DNA from 3 places in the Psychromonas sp. MME1 genome. Region 2 is predicted to be linked to each of the others. Evidence: predicted binding sites of a transcription regulator. Region 2 holds the regulator's gene; each other region holds the start of a gene.

Region 1 (5,017 bases), 1.2 Mb from region 2:
AATAGATCTGTTATGCGATGATTTATTAATTATTTTTTGTCATCGCCACTAAACGTTAGCTAAGTTCATTTAGCGGTATTTGGCTATATTTAACCTAGATAACGCTTAGAGTATTTAATGATGGCGCAAAATCATTTTATAAATAAGTTATTATCACGAATAAGGTCACGTGGAAGGCTGTTTTTTATACGGTTGTTGAGTGCTTTACCCATACCGATTATATTGTCTCGGTAGCAAAGTAGTACTTCTCCTTTAGCATTATTTGTTTGCACTTCGTGAATATCACGGCCTTGAAAGAATTGTTGAGCCTGCTGTGCATTTAATGCGATTTTGTTTTTACTTGCTTGATCGCCAAAGCTGATAACAAATTCATGCATTGTTTTAAAACCTGTTTTACGACCCTGACCAAATTGTTCTGCTATTTTGATACCTAAACGAGAAAAACGTAATTCATTAATCAGTGGCTCTATTGGTGTTGGCAACAACCAAAACTCCTGGTCACGTTGATAGAGTTCGCCGGTAATATCATTAATGTTAAATTGTGCTGCAAAATAGTCATACAACAGCGCTTTAGTTTTTTTACTGCATTTTATAAAAGGGAACTTACCAAGACGTTTATCGGCTAGTGGTGGAAAACTTGCTTGTGTTTTTCTTATAGCCGCAACAAAAAATCCTTCACTATCATAAACCTGTGGCCAGATATGTAAAAAACCTTCTTCTGTTCTGGTTCTATGGGCATCGCTGAAGAGTGTATTAAGATCTAAAAATTCAACACCGTCGGGAAAGCTATTTTTAAGGTAATGGCAAACATCCTGGTTTTCTTCCAAACTTAAGGTACAGGTTGAATAGATTAGAATGCCGTTCTCTTTAAGTGCATGATATGCGCTGATGATAAGTTTTTTTTGTACTGCCGAAATTTCGTCAATAGCATCTTGACTCCAATTTTTCATCGCATTTTTATCTTTTCGCACTGTCCCCTCTCCTGAACAGGGGGCATCTAATAAAATCGCATCAAAGTTATCGGGTAACCATGATCCGAAAACGGCTGCATCAAAGTGCGTCAGTGCCACATTTTTGATGCCACAACGCTGGATGTTGGCATGTAACATTTTTATGCGGCTGGATGAAAATTCATTGGCAATAATTAACCCTTTATTTTCCAACAAAGCGGCCATCTGTGTTGTTTTAGATCCAGGGGCTGCAGCTGCATCGAGTAAAATAGTGCTTTCAGTAGGGAAAAAGAAATGAAATAAAGCTGCGACAGGCATCATTGAGCTAGCTTCTTGAATATAGCAAAGTCCAGCGAGATGCTCAGCACTGTTACCAAGAGGAATGGTTTCATCTTCAATTTCTATCCAAAAACCTTCTTGACACCATGGGATTGGAGTTAATGACCAGCCCTGTTCCGTTGCACGTTGTTTGAATTTATCCACTGATATCTTCAGAGTATTAACTCTGATAGCTCGTCGCAGTGGAATATGGCTAATATTAATGAGATCTTGTATATCAAGATGTGTGGGCAATATAGTCGTCATTTTATCTACGAATGCTTGTGGTAGAAGCGGGCTGTTATCCATTGAGTTCCTTAAATAGTTTATTAATCTGCTATGCGTATAATAGCAATCTGTATAAGTATCTGATCTAGCTTGCTGGTTAAAATAATAAATAGTTTGCTATCACCTGGAGTGTGTATTGCTCTGCCGTATTTTCCCTCAGCGAGCGATGTCCACAATATTATCCAGATTACTCTAATGCTTACAACTTATTGCTTCGACTGGTCATGGTTTAATGTTAAATCCCAAATTAATCGCGTATCAAAACTATGTGCAGCAAAGAGCGTCGTAAGCACTACAATAGTAAAAGAGGTTGCTGCGAAGCCGGGGTAAACCGATAGCATTTGTCCTTTATCAAAAACTGCAACCATAATTGATATGACAAAAAGGTCGAGAATTGACCACTTTCCGATTATCTCAACTAACTTGAATGCCCATAACTGTTTTTGGGGACTTAAATTATGTTGAAAATGTACGCATAGTGCAATCACAGCTAAGGCCAAAATTTTAAAAAAAGGGACGATAATCGAGGCAATAAAGACAATGATTGCAATGCTAACCATACCACTGTCTATGAGACTTAGAATCCCTGAAAAAATACTGTCTGGATATAAAACATTATTTTTTAAAAAATAAGTAATAGGGTAGAGATTTGCCGGAATGATAAATATAGTTGCTGTAATTAAGAAGGCAAAAGTCTTTTGTAAGCTATGATGGATCCGTTGAGATATTCGGCTTTCGCAGTTCGGGCAATAAAGTGGGTTATCTTTTTTTACACTGAAATGCCCACAGTTATTACATAGTTGCAACCCTTGTTCGATGCCAGTTTTACCTGGGACAGCGATATTATTCATTAATATATCTCTCCCATAAGTCATGGTGATTGTAATGATGAATAACAGTTAAGTTAACCAATAACAAGCCAATAAAAAAATAAAAGCCAACGTTAATAAATAGCTGCGCATAGTTAATTAGCTTAAAGATAGCAACCATTAAACTCAGCGCATAAACCTCAAGCATCGACCAATGCAGCAGTAGATGCGTGGTTTTTAGAATCCTACGTAAAAATAGGGGGCGATAATCAAAAGTTAAACAGGCACAACTAATGGTAATGCATACCATTAATACCGTTGGTGCAACAACCGCACAAAAGAGCACAACATAGGAGACAATCGGTGCGCTATTGGCCATCATCAATGCACCTTGAATGATATTTGTGGGCTCAGTTTTACCCAATAAATGAATTGAGAATAAAGGCAAATAAAATGCAGGCAGAGATATTATTAATGCGGTCAGTGATAAAGCTAATAGAGTAGAGATAGGATATCGACTCTGTTTGAAAATAGTATGCTTACAGCGAAAGCATTTTGCGACATGGCCTGCAGGTATGTCAGGAAGTTGTGAAACCATATCACAATGGCCGCAGAGAATAGTTTTCATTGGTTTAATTCATCTGTATAAAATATTAATTAAAGATAGCAAACTTTATTAAAGATTGCATTTTTGCTTTTAATATTTTACTGTATATAAAACCATGAACTTTAGATAAATAAAGAGGCCACCGTGGCAGTCATCATTAAATACATTGTAGAAAGAAAAGGTGTTGAAAAAATGACCTTTACTAGTAAGAAAGAGGCTGATGCATACGATAAAATGCTAGATAGTGCAGATCAATTAGCCGCATTTTTAGGTGCAAGTTCAGTTAACCTTGACGATGAGCAGTTAGAAGAATTAGGTCTGTATCTCGCAAGTAATAAAGAAATTGTGCAAAATTTATTCAAGGGTAACCTTTATACAGCAGGGGTAGAAACAGACAGTGAATAGCGTTCCCAATAAGTTGTGTTTATAAATCATTGAATTGTTGCTTTTCATGTGCGGCAGATTACTTTAAAATGCGCGCTTTATTTATAAAGCAATACAAATGCTTTTTGGTTGGAAGCATCACTGTGAGGAAAAGCGCATGCCAATTATTACTCTTCCCGATGGGAATCAACGTCATTTTGAAAACACCACTTCCGTTATGGAAATTGCATCTGATATCGGGCCAGGGCTTGCCAAAGCCTGTATAGCTGGGCGTGTCGATGGTAAATTAGTGGATGCTTGTGATCCTATTGATCGTGATGTTAATGTTTCTATTATTACGGCTAAAGATGATGAAGGTTTAGAAATTTTACGTCACTCATGTGCGCATTTACTTGGTCATGCCATCAAGCAGCTTTACCCTCAAGCCAAAATGGCTATTGGTCCTACCATAGAAAATGGTTTTTATTATGACATTGATTTAGATGTTGTTATCAATGAAGCGGAACTCGCTAAAATTGAAAAGCGCATGAATGAATTAGTGAAAACCAATTACCGTGTTATTAAAAAGAAAGTATCGGTTGCTGAAGCTATCGAAGTGTTTAAGGCGCGCGGTGAAGATTATAAGTTAGAAATTCTCGAAGGTATTGATAAGGATGACCGTCCTGGGCTTTATCATCATGAAGAGTATATCGACATGTGTCGTGGCCCACATGTGCCGATGATGAAATTCAGTCAATATTTTAAACTAATGAAAGTATCTGGCGCATACTGGCGTGGTGACTCTAATAATAAAATGTTGCAACGTATTTACGGTACTGCCTGGGCGGATAAGAAGCAGTTACAAGCTTATTTAAAACGTTTAGAAGAAGCGGCTAAACGCGATCACCGTAAAATTGGTAAGCAACTTGACCTTTACCATATGCAAGACGAAGCGCCTGGGATGGTATTTTGGCATAGTAATGGCTGGACAATTTTCCGTGAGTTAGAGAAGTTTGTTCGCGAACAAACTGAAGCGTTTGGCTATGATGAAGTAAAGGCGCCACAAATATTAGATCGCTCACTTTGGGAAAAATCTGGCCACTGGGATAAGTACAAAGATAATATGTTTTGTACCTGTAGTGAAAATCGTGAATTTGCCATCAAACCAATGAATTGCCCTGGTCATATCCAAATATTTAATCAAGGTTTGAAATCATACCGCGATTTACCTTTGCGCTTGGCTGAATTTGGATCTTGTCACCGAAATGAACCATCAGGCTCTTTACATGGCCTAATGCGCGTTCGAGGATTTACCCAAGATGATGCCCATATTTTCTGTACTGAAGCACAAATTTTAGAAGAAGTGTCTGCTTGTATTCGCATGGTCTTTGAGTGCTATAAAACATTTGGTTTCGATAATATCGTTGTAAAATTGTCGACACGCCCAGAGCAACGAGTTGGTGATGATGCAACATGGGATAAATCAGAAGCGGCATTAGCTAACGCATTAACAGAAAATGATATTCAATTTGAATATTTACCTGGAGAAGGGGCATTTTATGGCCCTAAAATTGAATTTACCCTATATGATTGTTTGGGTAGAGCGTGGCAGTGTGGTACTATCCAGTTAGATTTCTCAATGCCGGGCCGTTTAGGGGCTTCATTTGTTGGTGAAGACAATG
Region 2 (5,017 bases):
ACAACAAGCTTACCCCTCGCGATAACATAAAAGCATTCATCGCGATCCAAAGCGCGTGATTACCTTGCCCTGAAAAAAGCAACCAAAAGGGGAAATATACTACGACCAAGGAAAATATCATGCTATTGCGCATCTCTTTAGCGCGTGTCATACCGATGAAGACACCATCAAAAACAAATCCTAACATCGCCGTTATTGGAACAATAATCAACCATGGCAAGTAGTGATTTGCTTCATCTTGCACATGTTTAATGGATGTTATTTGCGCAATAATCCAATCACCATAGCTATAAAAAGCAACAAATTGAATGAGACAAAATAGAAAGGCCCAAAATAAGGTCGCATTGATACTCTGTTTTAATGACGATAAATTACGCTGACCAATACTTTTGCCTATCAATGCCTCTACGGCATAGGCCAAGCCATCCATAGAAAATGAGATGATTAGTAAAAATTGCATTAAAACAGCATTCGCAGAGACAATATCATCACCTAACTTCACCCCTTGCATCGTCATAAAGGCAAAGGTTATCTGCAAACATAGTGTGCGAATAAATATATCCATGTTTAATGTGATAAAGCGTTTTAAGGAGGTGAATTGCATTAATAGATGGTAGGATTTTGTAAGATCTCCCTTTTGGTAGTGCGGTCTAAGTCGCTTAAAAACAAAATAACAACCACACATTAAGGCGATATAATCAGCACTTAATGATGCCCAGGCAACCCCTGCGACTTGCCATTTAAAAACGACAACGAATAAGACACTTAGCAGCATATTAACCAGGTTGGTAACAATCAATAAAAACATGGGGACTTTCGCATTCTGCATGCCTAATAACCACCCCAATAGCACCATATTAACTAATGCCGCAGGCGCACTCCAAACTCGGATATCAAAATATTGGCGCGCATAGCGCAGCACTTGCTCACTGCCATCAACAAAATAAAAAGCAAGTTCAGCAATGGGAAACTGTAATAATAGAATTACCATCGCTAATAGTAATGCGATGGCTATTGATTGCATTAATAAACGTAAAATAAGTGAAAAATCATTTGCCCCATAGGCCTGTGCAACTAAACCTGTCGTCGACATTCGTAAAAATACTAATATCCAAAACAGCAGCGTAACAATCATGGAGCCGACAGCAACCCCCGCCAAATAATATGATTCAGGCAGATGCCCTATAACCATAGTATCCACCAGTCCAAGCAGTGGCACACTAATATTTGAAAGCATCATCGGCAGAGCGATAGCGAATATTTTTTTATGTATCGAAAAATCAAATAAAGACATTTACTTTGTTATTCGTTATGTAAAAAGGTGACTACCACTGTTGCTGAAAGCGATGAATATGGTCAACCATTGCATCCATATCAACGTGCGCAATCCCTTGCTCATTCACCCCCGCCTTAAAGGTCGCATGATGCTCGCCATTGGGGTTAATAAGTACCAAAGAAGCACTATGGTCAATCAAATAAAAGGGACCTTCATATCCTTCATCAACTATGCTATAGACTAAACCAAGCGCTTGTGTAAAGGGGATAAGTTGTTCATGAGTGCTACTTAATGCGATAAAGTTCGGATTAAAATAATGAATATAATCAGCGAGGTGGGCCGCTTTATCGCGATTGGGATCAACGGAAATAAAAACAATTTGAGTCTGACTACCTTGCGCTTCGACCAATTTAGGATAGATACGATCGAGGTCTGCTAATGTTGTCGGACAAATGTCGGGACAAAAAGTATAACCGATAAAAAAAAGCGTCCATTTATCCGCTAACTCGTTATTAGAAAAAAATCCACCCGATGAAGCAGTAAATGAAAAGGGAGGAACTCGTTTTCCTTTTTCCTGCAACTCAACATCTGCATTAGATGTCGTTATTAAATAACTTTGAAGACCACCAGCAATACAGCTAGCAATCAACAAAACCGCTACAAAAAAAATCATCCCTAATTTCATTTTCTACATCCAGTCACTATTACGGATCACGCCTACAGCGATACCTTCGATTGCAAACGGCTGATATTGTAAATCTACTTTAATGGGATCAAATAAGCTATTTTCCGCTTTTAATAGCACTTGATCTCCTTCACGATAAAAACGCTTTACAGTAACATCGTCTTCCACCCGGGCAACGACGACTTGGCCATTTTTAATATCTTGCGTTTTATGCACAGCCAGTAGATCACCATCCATAATGCCAATGTCTTTCATACTCTCACCTTGTACCCGCAACAGGAAATTGGCCTGAGGATGAAACAAAGAAGGATCTACATTGTAATGCGCTTCAACGTGCTCCTGTGCAAGAATAGGTTCACCCGCGGCAACTAGACCGATTAAAGGTAATCCCTGTTCGTACTCGGTGGGGTCGGCTTTATCTTCGCCTAAAATGCGAATACCCCGAGAAGTTCCCGATAATATTTCAATAGCCCCTTTACGAGCGAGGGCTTTGAGATGCTCTTCTGCGGCATTTGCACTGCGAAATCCCAGCATTTTAGCTAATTCAACACGCGTCGGAGGCATACCCGTTTTATTGATACAATCTTTAATAACCGCCAAAACTTCGCTCTGACGTTTAGTTAGCTCTTTCATAAATCACCTATGAACTGTAAATAATAACAGTGTATATCTATACCCATGATACTTCAAGAAGCAAAGTCAATAAGAACAAGCGTAGCGAGATGCGAGGCATACAATTGAAGTCTCATTATTTTTCATGCAAAAATAATTTATACCAATCGGATTAAATATGTTATCTAAATTTTGCGCAGAAAAATGGCTTAATTTGAGGCGAAAGTTGACGCAAATGGTTGTTACCTTTGCGAAACTTACAACAAAAAAGTAAGTTATTTTAACCAGTAAAATAATAGATAACAGCGTTGCATTCAATCGTAATAGCGCGCTATTACTCAATCATGCGCCTTGTTCTCCATCATTTTTCCTCAACAAGCTATGACCATAGTATTATCCGAATTGGTATTACAACTTGCCCTTAAAGTTAATAATGGTTGCACCTTCACTATTTTTACCGCCAAGCCAAGATAAAGCATTTTTAATAGCAGGGGCAACGGATGGTGACTCTTTTATTGAACCTTGCAAATGGTAAGCGTTCCCCTCCTGTAATAAAAAGTTCAGCGAGCTATTCATCTGTTTTGACAGTTGTTTTAAATCTGCATTAATATTGCCATCAACACAGCTTAAATTGACATCTACCGTTTGCAGATCAACATTGCCTGCCTTGCTAATTATATTGGCATCTCGCCAAATCAGATAGCCATCAAGTTGCTCACAATAGGCATTACCTTGTGTGGCATGATTAATCAATAAAGAGATCGAACCATTAATATCCACTGGAACAGGTAAGGAGATATATGAAAGCAATTCAGGGGCGGTTAAATCTACCATTAGATTTTCAGCAAACAATCCACCAACACCCCAACCAATCATTCCCTCGCCAGAGACACCATTTGGGTTATAAAATTGTAGCGCGACTTTCACCTGCAGTTTAAGTAACGCAGCCCAGTCAAACTGCCATTTTACATTTTCTAGCTTATATTTTTTTTGTACTAAAATTTGCTTCGCTTTACCATGCCAAATCGCCCCCTGTGCATTATCAACCGTCACGTTTGCATTGGTCGGAATAAAATTCGCAACCGTTGCCGCTGGGAGAGTTAGCAATAGGGAAAGTACATAGAAAAAAATAAATAATAAAATAAGTTTAATTTTCATAGATGGAAACGTCTCTTTGCTTGCCCTAATAACTTACTAATAAACGGTTGATTTTAACTTTACCTGAATCATCCAAACTGGTGACATCGCTTTTCATAACGACTACCCCATAGCGGTTATTTAACTCAGTTAGCCAAGCAATGAAGCGATCAAATGCTACATCATCAATCCACACTTCGACTTCATCCTTTTTATTTACTATACGCGAAAATTCAATGCCATATTGCTTAGCGCTCACATTAAGCACATTGCTTAAACTTGCTTTACGCAGGGGCTTACTGCTTTCACCCATCCCTGCTTGCACTAATTCCGAGGACTTGTCTTCCACCCAACGTAGTGTCTGCTGGGTACGCTGCAACTGCATTTCACTTTCATCTAATTGTTTATTTAATGGCTGCCACCCGCCCCAATAGACCATGGCAACGAGTAAAAACACGGCACTTAACAATGATAATTGTTGTTCGCGTTGAGAAATGCTCTGCCACCATGCTTGAAATCTTTCTAACATTATTTTTTCCTTATGGTCAGCAAACCGCTAACACGATCTTTGCTACTATTTAATGCGCCCTGCTGAACATCAAAATGTTTCGGCAATGAGTTACTAAATTTTTCGAATGCTTGGAAATTATTCGCTGATATTTGTAAATGAAGCTCATTTTTACTCGCATCAAACTTCAAACTATTGGTTTGAAGCTCTGAATTTGCAGCAAATGCTGGCACCAATTCATTAAGCATGAGTAAGAATTGAGAATCGTCACTGCCACCCTGAGTTTCATTAAGCATGCTCTTAATTTTTTTCTTGATACGGGTATATTGCAATTTATTTTGTAAAGGGAATGCTTTTTGGTAGACCACTTCAACCTGCTGCTTCACATTTTGTATCTGTTTTTCTATGTGTAGATAGTGCAAATAACGATTCGTCGCCACCAAGACAAATAAAAATCCTGCCATAATGGCTGCTATTCGCCATTTTTTTAAATGTTTATTCGGTGGCTTTTTAGGTGAGAATTCCCCACTGAGCAAATTAATCTTATTGTTTAAAGTTCCATTTACAAGCAGTTCCATGGGTAACATCGGCGGAGCCTCAAGCCACTCTGCTAATGTTATTTCAGGTCGAGGGCTATAACTGGTAATTTGTTGACTTGCTGCTTGGCATTTACTCTCTAAAAGGATCTCAAGCATACTGCTGTCACAAGCCCATGCGTGATATGGGTCCTCTCGTATTAACCATTGATCATCTAATTGCAGCGCTTGCCATGTTTGGTCATTACCAATCGGCAATGCTA
Region 3 (5,017 bases), 1.8 Mb from region 2:
TCCGAATTTGCACTGCATGTACGTGCCATTTTAGGTTTACCCATTGGTAGTATTAGACAATATGGTCCAACGGCTTCCAGCGTCATTCTTGGTAATGGTAAGTCCGAAGATCTTCGTTTTGCAAATATTGCCCCGGCACTCGCTTGTGTCACAGGAGCACAATTACGCCTGTTTGCTAAACCCAATATCAATGGTTCACGTCGTTTAGGTGTCGCGATTGCTCGTGGGGAAGATATCAAATCGGCAATTGCAAATGCAACACGCGTTTCACAGCAAGTTAACATTATCTATTAATAGGATAACTTATGGCTCTTTTATAAATACAGTAGAGAGCCATATATACCATGGCACTTCAAAATGCCACATCAGCAATAAAAGGCAGGAAAAGAATAGACCGATTCATAGCAACAAATGTTAAAGATGTGTACTAACACTGTAATAATGTAAAAAAATATTACCCATATCAAAAATATTGCTAAATTATGTTGAATAAGGACTGAATTAACGCTTTTATAGCGATTTAATCGCCACGGGAAATATCGATTTAAACACATATAAAATTAAGGAATAGTTAAAATTATGCTGCAACGAAAATGGATAACGATGTTGCTTATTACTTGCAATTTACTTATCACCGCACAAGTAAAAAGTAGTGAGATAGTCATCAATAATGTAAGTGGTGAGAAGGAAACCCTTGTTGTAGATATTCTGAAGCTAATACTCAGCAAATCCGATCCGCAGGTAACTATACGTCAATACCCAGAAGCATTACCTACGTCTCGTCTCGAAGATGAAGTAAAATTAGGTAATATAGATGTAATGTGGGCAGGGATTAATAATCACTTAGATGAATCATTCATGACGGTAAGGATTCCTATTTTAAAAGGACTGCTTGGACACCGTATTTTCATTATTAGAAAAGACCAACAATCAAAATTTAATAATGTCAAAACGCTTGATGATTTGAAAAAGCTCAATGCGGGGCAAGGAACTCAATGGGGTGATACGGCTATTTTAAAAGCAGCTAGCGTACCTGTTATTACCACACTGAAATACCCTAACCTTTTCTACATGCTAGAAGGTGGACGTTTCGACTATTTTCCTCGTGCGATTCATGAGCCATGGAGTGAAGTCGCTTCCCGACCTGAGTTAAATTTAACAGTCGAAAAAAACATCATGTTAGTTTATCCCTTTGCGATGTACTTCTTTGTCGAGAAAAACAATCAAGCACTACATGAAAAACTAACCCAAGGTTTTGAAATGGCGATTGCTGATGGCAGTTTTGACGAGCTATTTTTTAGCAATCAGCAAATTAAAGATGCATTAAGCAAAACCCACTTTAAAAATAGAATCATAATTAAAATTCCTAATGGTGCGATGCATCCAGATACACCAATAGATCGCCCAGAATTATGGTTAGATCCGACAAGCCTTTAACATAGAAGAGAAAAAAATGAATTCAATTATTAAAAAATCAATGTTATTACTTAGCACTGTATCGCTGCTTATAATGATCACTGTTTTCTCAATTAGTTATTTTGCTACAAACAACTATTTAAGTAAGCAACTGGAAGCGGAAATTACTGACTCGCAAACTACCCTTGATATTGTACTTAAAGAGCCTATTTTTGGTTACGATAAAGAGTTGATCGGTGATATTTTAGGTGCCTTTGTGATGCAACCCTACATCCATAAAATTAGTGCCTATGACCATAGAGACCAACTACTCGCAGAAAAAGTAGAACAGGCACAAGCCCCCGAGTCGACTCAAGTTATTAAAAAAGATGTGCCTATACTTTGGAGTGGCGACAAAAAAATTGGTAAATTAGTTATCCTTTATCGTTCCGATAGCCAAGATAATCTTTTAGCCGTCATCAGAAATGTCTTTATCCTAATCGCTTTAATTTTAACATTGGTATTACAATTAACTAACTGGCTCACACTTAACAACCTCGTTGTAAAACCCTTACGCGTTGTCGGTGATGCTTTATCTGAAATTGCCGCTGGTGGTGGAGACTTAACTAGTCGCATCAAGGTTAAAAATAATGATGAAATTGGCCACTTAGCAAATAATTTCAATGACTTTATCACTAAATTGCACAGCATTGTCGCAGGTGTGATTGAAACGGCGAATAAAGTTAAAGATACCGCAACTAATATTATTGCCAGTGCAGAAAATAATGTTCATGCAACGCAACAACAATTACAAGAAATAGAACAAGCCTCTACTGCTTTAAATGAAATGTCATTAACCACTAATGAAATTGCTCAAAATGCGAATCAAACAGCGAAGAGCACTGAAGAGTGTAGTGAATTGGCACAAACAGGGAGTCTTGTTGTCCAAAATACAGCTGATCAAATCAATTTACTTGGTAATGATATGATGGTTACCGCTGAAAAGATTAGCCAACTACGCGATAAAAGTGAAACCATTGGTACTGTTTTAGATGTAATTAAAAGCATTGCTGAGCAAACTAACCTATTGGCACTTAACGCGGCGATTGAGGCTGCAAGAGCGGGCGAACAAGGGCGTGGATTTGCCGTGGTTGCCGATGAAGTTCGTAGCTTGGCAAAACGCACTCAGGATTCAACCTCGGAAATTGAAAAAATCATCGATGAATTACAAAAAGCTTCATCTGATGCCAATATGTCAATGGAAGAAAGTCAGATTGCCTTGCAAAAAACAGTACAAGAATCAGTTAATGCAAGTAATGCACTCGCCGATATTCAAACTACTATCGATCAAATTAGTGGTATGAATGCACAAATCGCGACCGCTTCCGATGAACAAAATGCGGTTGCTGAAGATGTTAGTAGAAACGTTACTGAAATTTTCAATATTACCAATGAAGTATCCGGCAACGCGCAAAGTGCTGGCGGTGCAAGTAAAGTATTGGGTGCATTGGGTAATGACCTTGTAGCCAACCTCTCTAAGTTTAAAATTTAAAATACACAACAAAGGCGCGTTTCTACGCGCCTTTCCCTAATTCTCCATTAATTCCAAATAACCTCATCAGCAACTACAATTTGGCCTCCATCCTGTTATATAACCGTGTTATCCCAAGATACAAAGTCAGCAACCATTGAGCCAATCAATATAGTATTATGGCAGATCAGAAAATTATACGAATTGGTATTACTGCAATCAATGACTCGCTATCCCCCTTTTTGCCTACACCTAAATAGATCAGCTATTTACTCCGATTGGTATAAATAACGGAATTGCTATCAATCACCACGCAAAATTAAAAAAATAATCACAAAACAAACAAATAAAGCTTGAAAAACAGACGATTTAACTATACTGTTGTTACATACAGTGTTTTTACATACAGGTTAATATATGCTTTCTAATCATGCGAAAATAGTGCTTAATACAAGAAATTCTCTGCAGCAATCGTTGCAAAGTCACACACATTTATCCTATTTACATCTATCTTATGATTTAAATAATTACCATTCATTATTAACGCATATTAGTGAAGTTGATGATCCTCGTTGGGTTTTATTCATCTCCCCACCAGGAAAACCAAACGTTAACTTTTTAACACAAGCAGGTATAAACAAAAATCGTATTATTATCTTGCCACAAAATAGAGTAGATAATGCGGATGAGCTGATGAAAATGGCATTAGCAAGTAACAATTATGCAACGGTCATTGGCTGGAACAAACAGTGTGAAAAAGCAACACAAGATGAATTAAGATTAATTGCGGAAAAAAATAAAACTCATTGTTTTATCTATTGTGCACAATAATATGCTGTATTTTATGAAATTCGTTATAATGATAATTTCAATTTTTCATAGTGAGTTATTAATGTATCCATATAGCGAGAAGACCAAACAATTAATCAGCCTCATTGCCAGTGGTGACGCGGCATATATACCTAAAGCAATTACCTGTGCGATTAAAGCGCTTGATGCCATTGCTGCCAATGAAGAGCTCAGTAAACAAGTACGAGAAGACGCAGCCTTTGCGGCAGCAAATTTAATACTCAGTGATTACAATGATAATGATTAATAGCAATTCGCATTATATTATGCGGATTGGTATACACATTAGCTGAATAAAAAAGGAGCCCAAAGGCTCCTTTTTGCATGCTAACGAGAAGAACGGTTAACCAATGTGAGTCAAACCACCCATGTAGTGCTGTAAAACTCGAGGTATCTCAATGCGTCCATCTTCCAGTTGATAATTCTCAAGAATTGCCACTAAAGTACGCCCTACCGCTAACCCTGAACCATTTAATGTATGTAACAACTCTGGTTTTTTAGCGCCTACGGCACGAAATCTTGCCTGTAGACGACGCGCTTGGAAATCGCCCATATTAGAGCATGATGAAATCTCACGGTAACTATTTTGAGCTGGCACCCATACTTCAAGATCGTATGTTTTAGTGGCACCAAATCCCATGTCTCCTGTACATAAAACAACTTTACGATATGGTAACTCAAGGTTTTTCAATACCTGTTCAGCATGGCCCGTTAGCGCTTCTAATGCTGCAAAACTCTGCTCTGGATGTACGATTTGTACGAGTTCAACTTTATCAAATTGGTGTTGGCGAATTAATCCGCGCGTGTCTCGCCCATAGGATCCCGCTTCACTACGAAAACAGGGGGTATGTGCTGTCATTTTGATTGGCAATTCCGATTCATCATAAATCATATCACGTGCCATGTTAGTTAGTGGCACTTCTGCAGTTGGAATTAACGACATACCAATGCCCTCTTCCGTTGCTGCCATGGTATTAAACAAGTCAGCACCAAATTTTGGTAATTGCCCTGTACCATACAAACTATCGGCATTGACTAAGTAAGGCACATATAACTCGGTATAACCATGCTCGTTAGTATGAAGATTCAACATATACTGTGCCAACGCGCGATGCAATTTAGCAATTTGACCTTGCATAACGATAAAACGAGAACCACTAATCTTAACTGCCGATTTAAAGTCTAATCCACCTAATGCTTCACCTAGATCTACGTGATCTTTTACCGTAAAAGCAAATTCTT

What was found. The regulator LexA, encoded in region 2, represses DNA repair genes until DNA is damaged. The targets are predictions, from matches to a motif close to TACTGTATNNNNATACAGTA.
Region 1: a site for LexA is predicted at 3,072-3,091, ahead of AB2N10_RS04170 (YebG family protein). Genes of this name have one in related genera too.
Region 3: a site for LexA is predicted at 3,303-3,322, ahead of AB2N10_RS06795 (SulA-like leucine-rich domain-containing protein). Genes of this name have one in related genera too.

What each region holds. Positions count from the first base shown of each region.
Region 1 is NZ_CP160906.1:876,900-881,916, forward strand. It holds gene rsmF (16S rRNA (cytosine(1407)-C(5))-methyltransferase RsmF) at 132-1,577, opposite strand; gene AB2N10_RS04160 (paraquat-inducible protein A) at 1,763-2,407, opposite strand; gene AB2N10_RS04165 (paraquat-inducible protein A) at 2,400-2,993, opposite strand; gene AB2N10_RS04170 (YebG family protein) at 3,117-3,377, shown strand; gene thrS (threonine--tRNA ligase) at 3,514-5,017, shown strand, end outside.
Region 2 is NZ_CP160906.1:3,264,220-3,269,236, reverse strand. It holds gene AB2N10_RS15000 (MATE family efflux transporter) at 1-1,294, opposite strand, end outside; gene AB2N10_RS14995 (SCO family protein) at 1,326-1,961, opposite strand; gene lexA (transcriptional repressor LexA) at 1,965-2,594, opposite strand; gene AB2N10_RS14985 (type II secretion system protein N) at 2,982-3,731, opposite strand; gene AB2N10_RS14980 (type II secretion system protein M) at 3,757-4,239, opposite strand; gene gspL (type II secretion system protein GspL) at 4,239-5,017, opposite strand, start outside.
Region 3 is NZ_CP160906.1:1,462,403-1,467,419, forward strand. It holds gene purT (formate-dependent phosphoribosylglycinamide formyltransferase) at 1-294, shown strand, start outside; gene AB2N10_RS06785 (substrate-binding periplasmic protein) at 580-1,437, shown strand; gene AB2N10_RS06790 (methyl-accepting chemotaxis protein) at 1,454-2,947, shown strand; gene AB2N10_RS06795 (SulA-like leucine-rich domain-containing protein) at 3,344-3,757, shown strand; gene AB2N10_RS06800 (YaeP family protein) at 3,819-4,022, shown strand; gene serS (serine--tRNA ligase) at 4,119-5,017, opposite strand, start outside.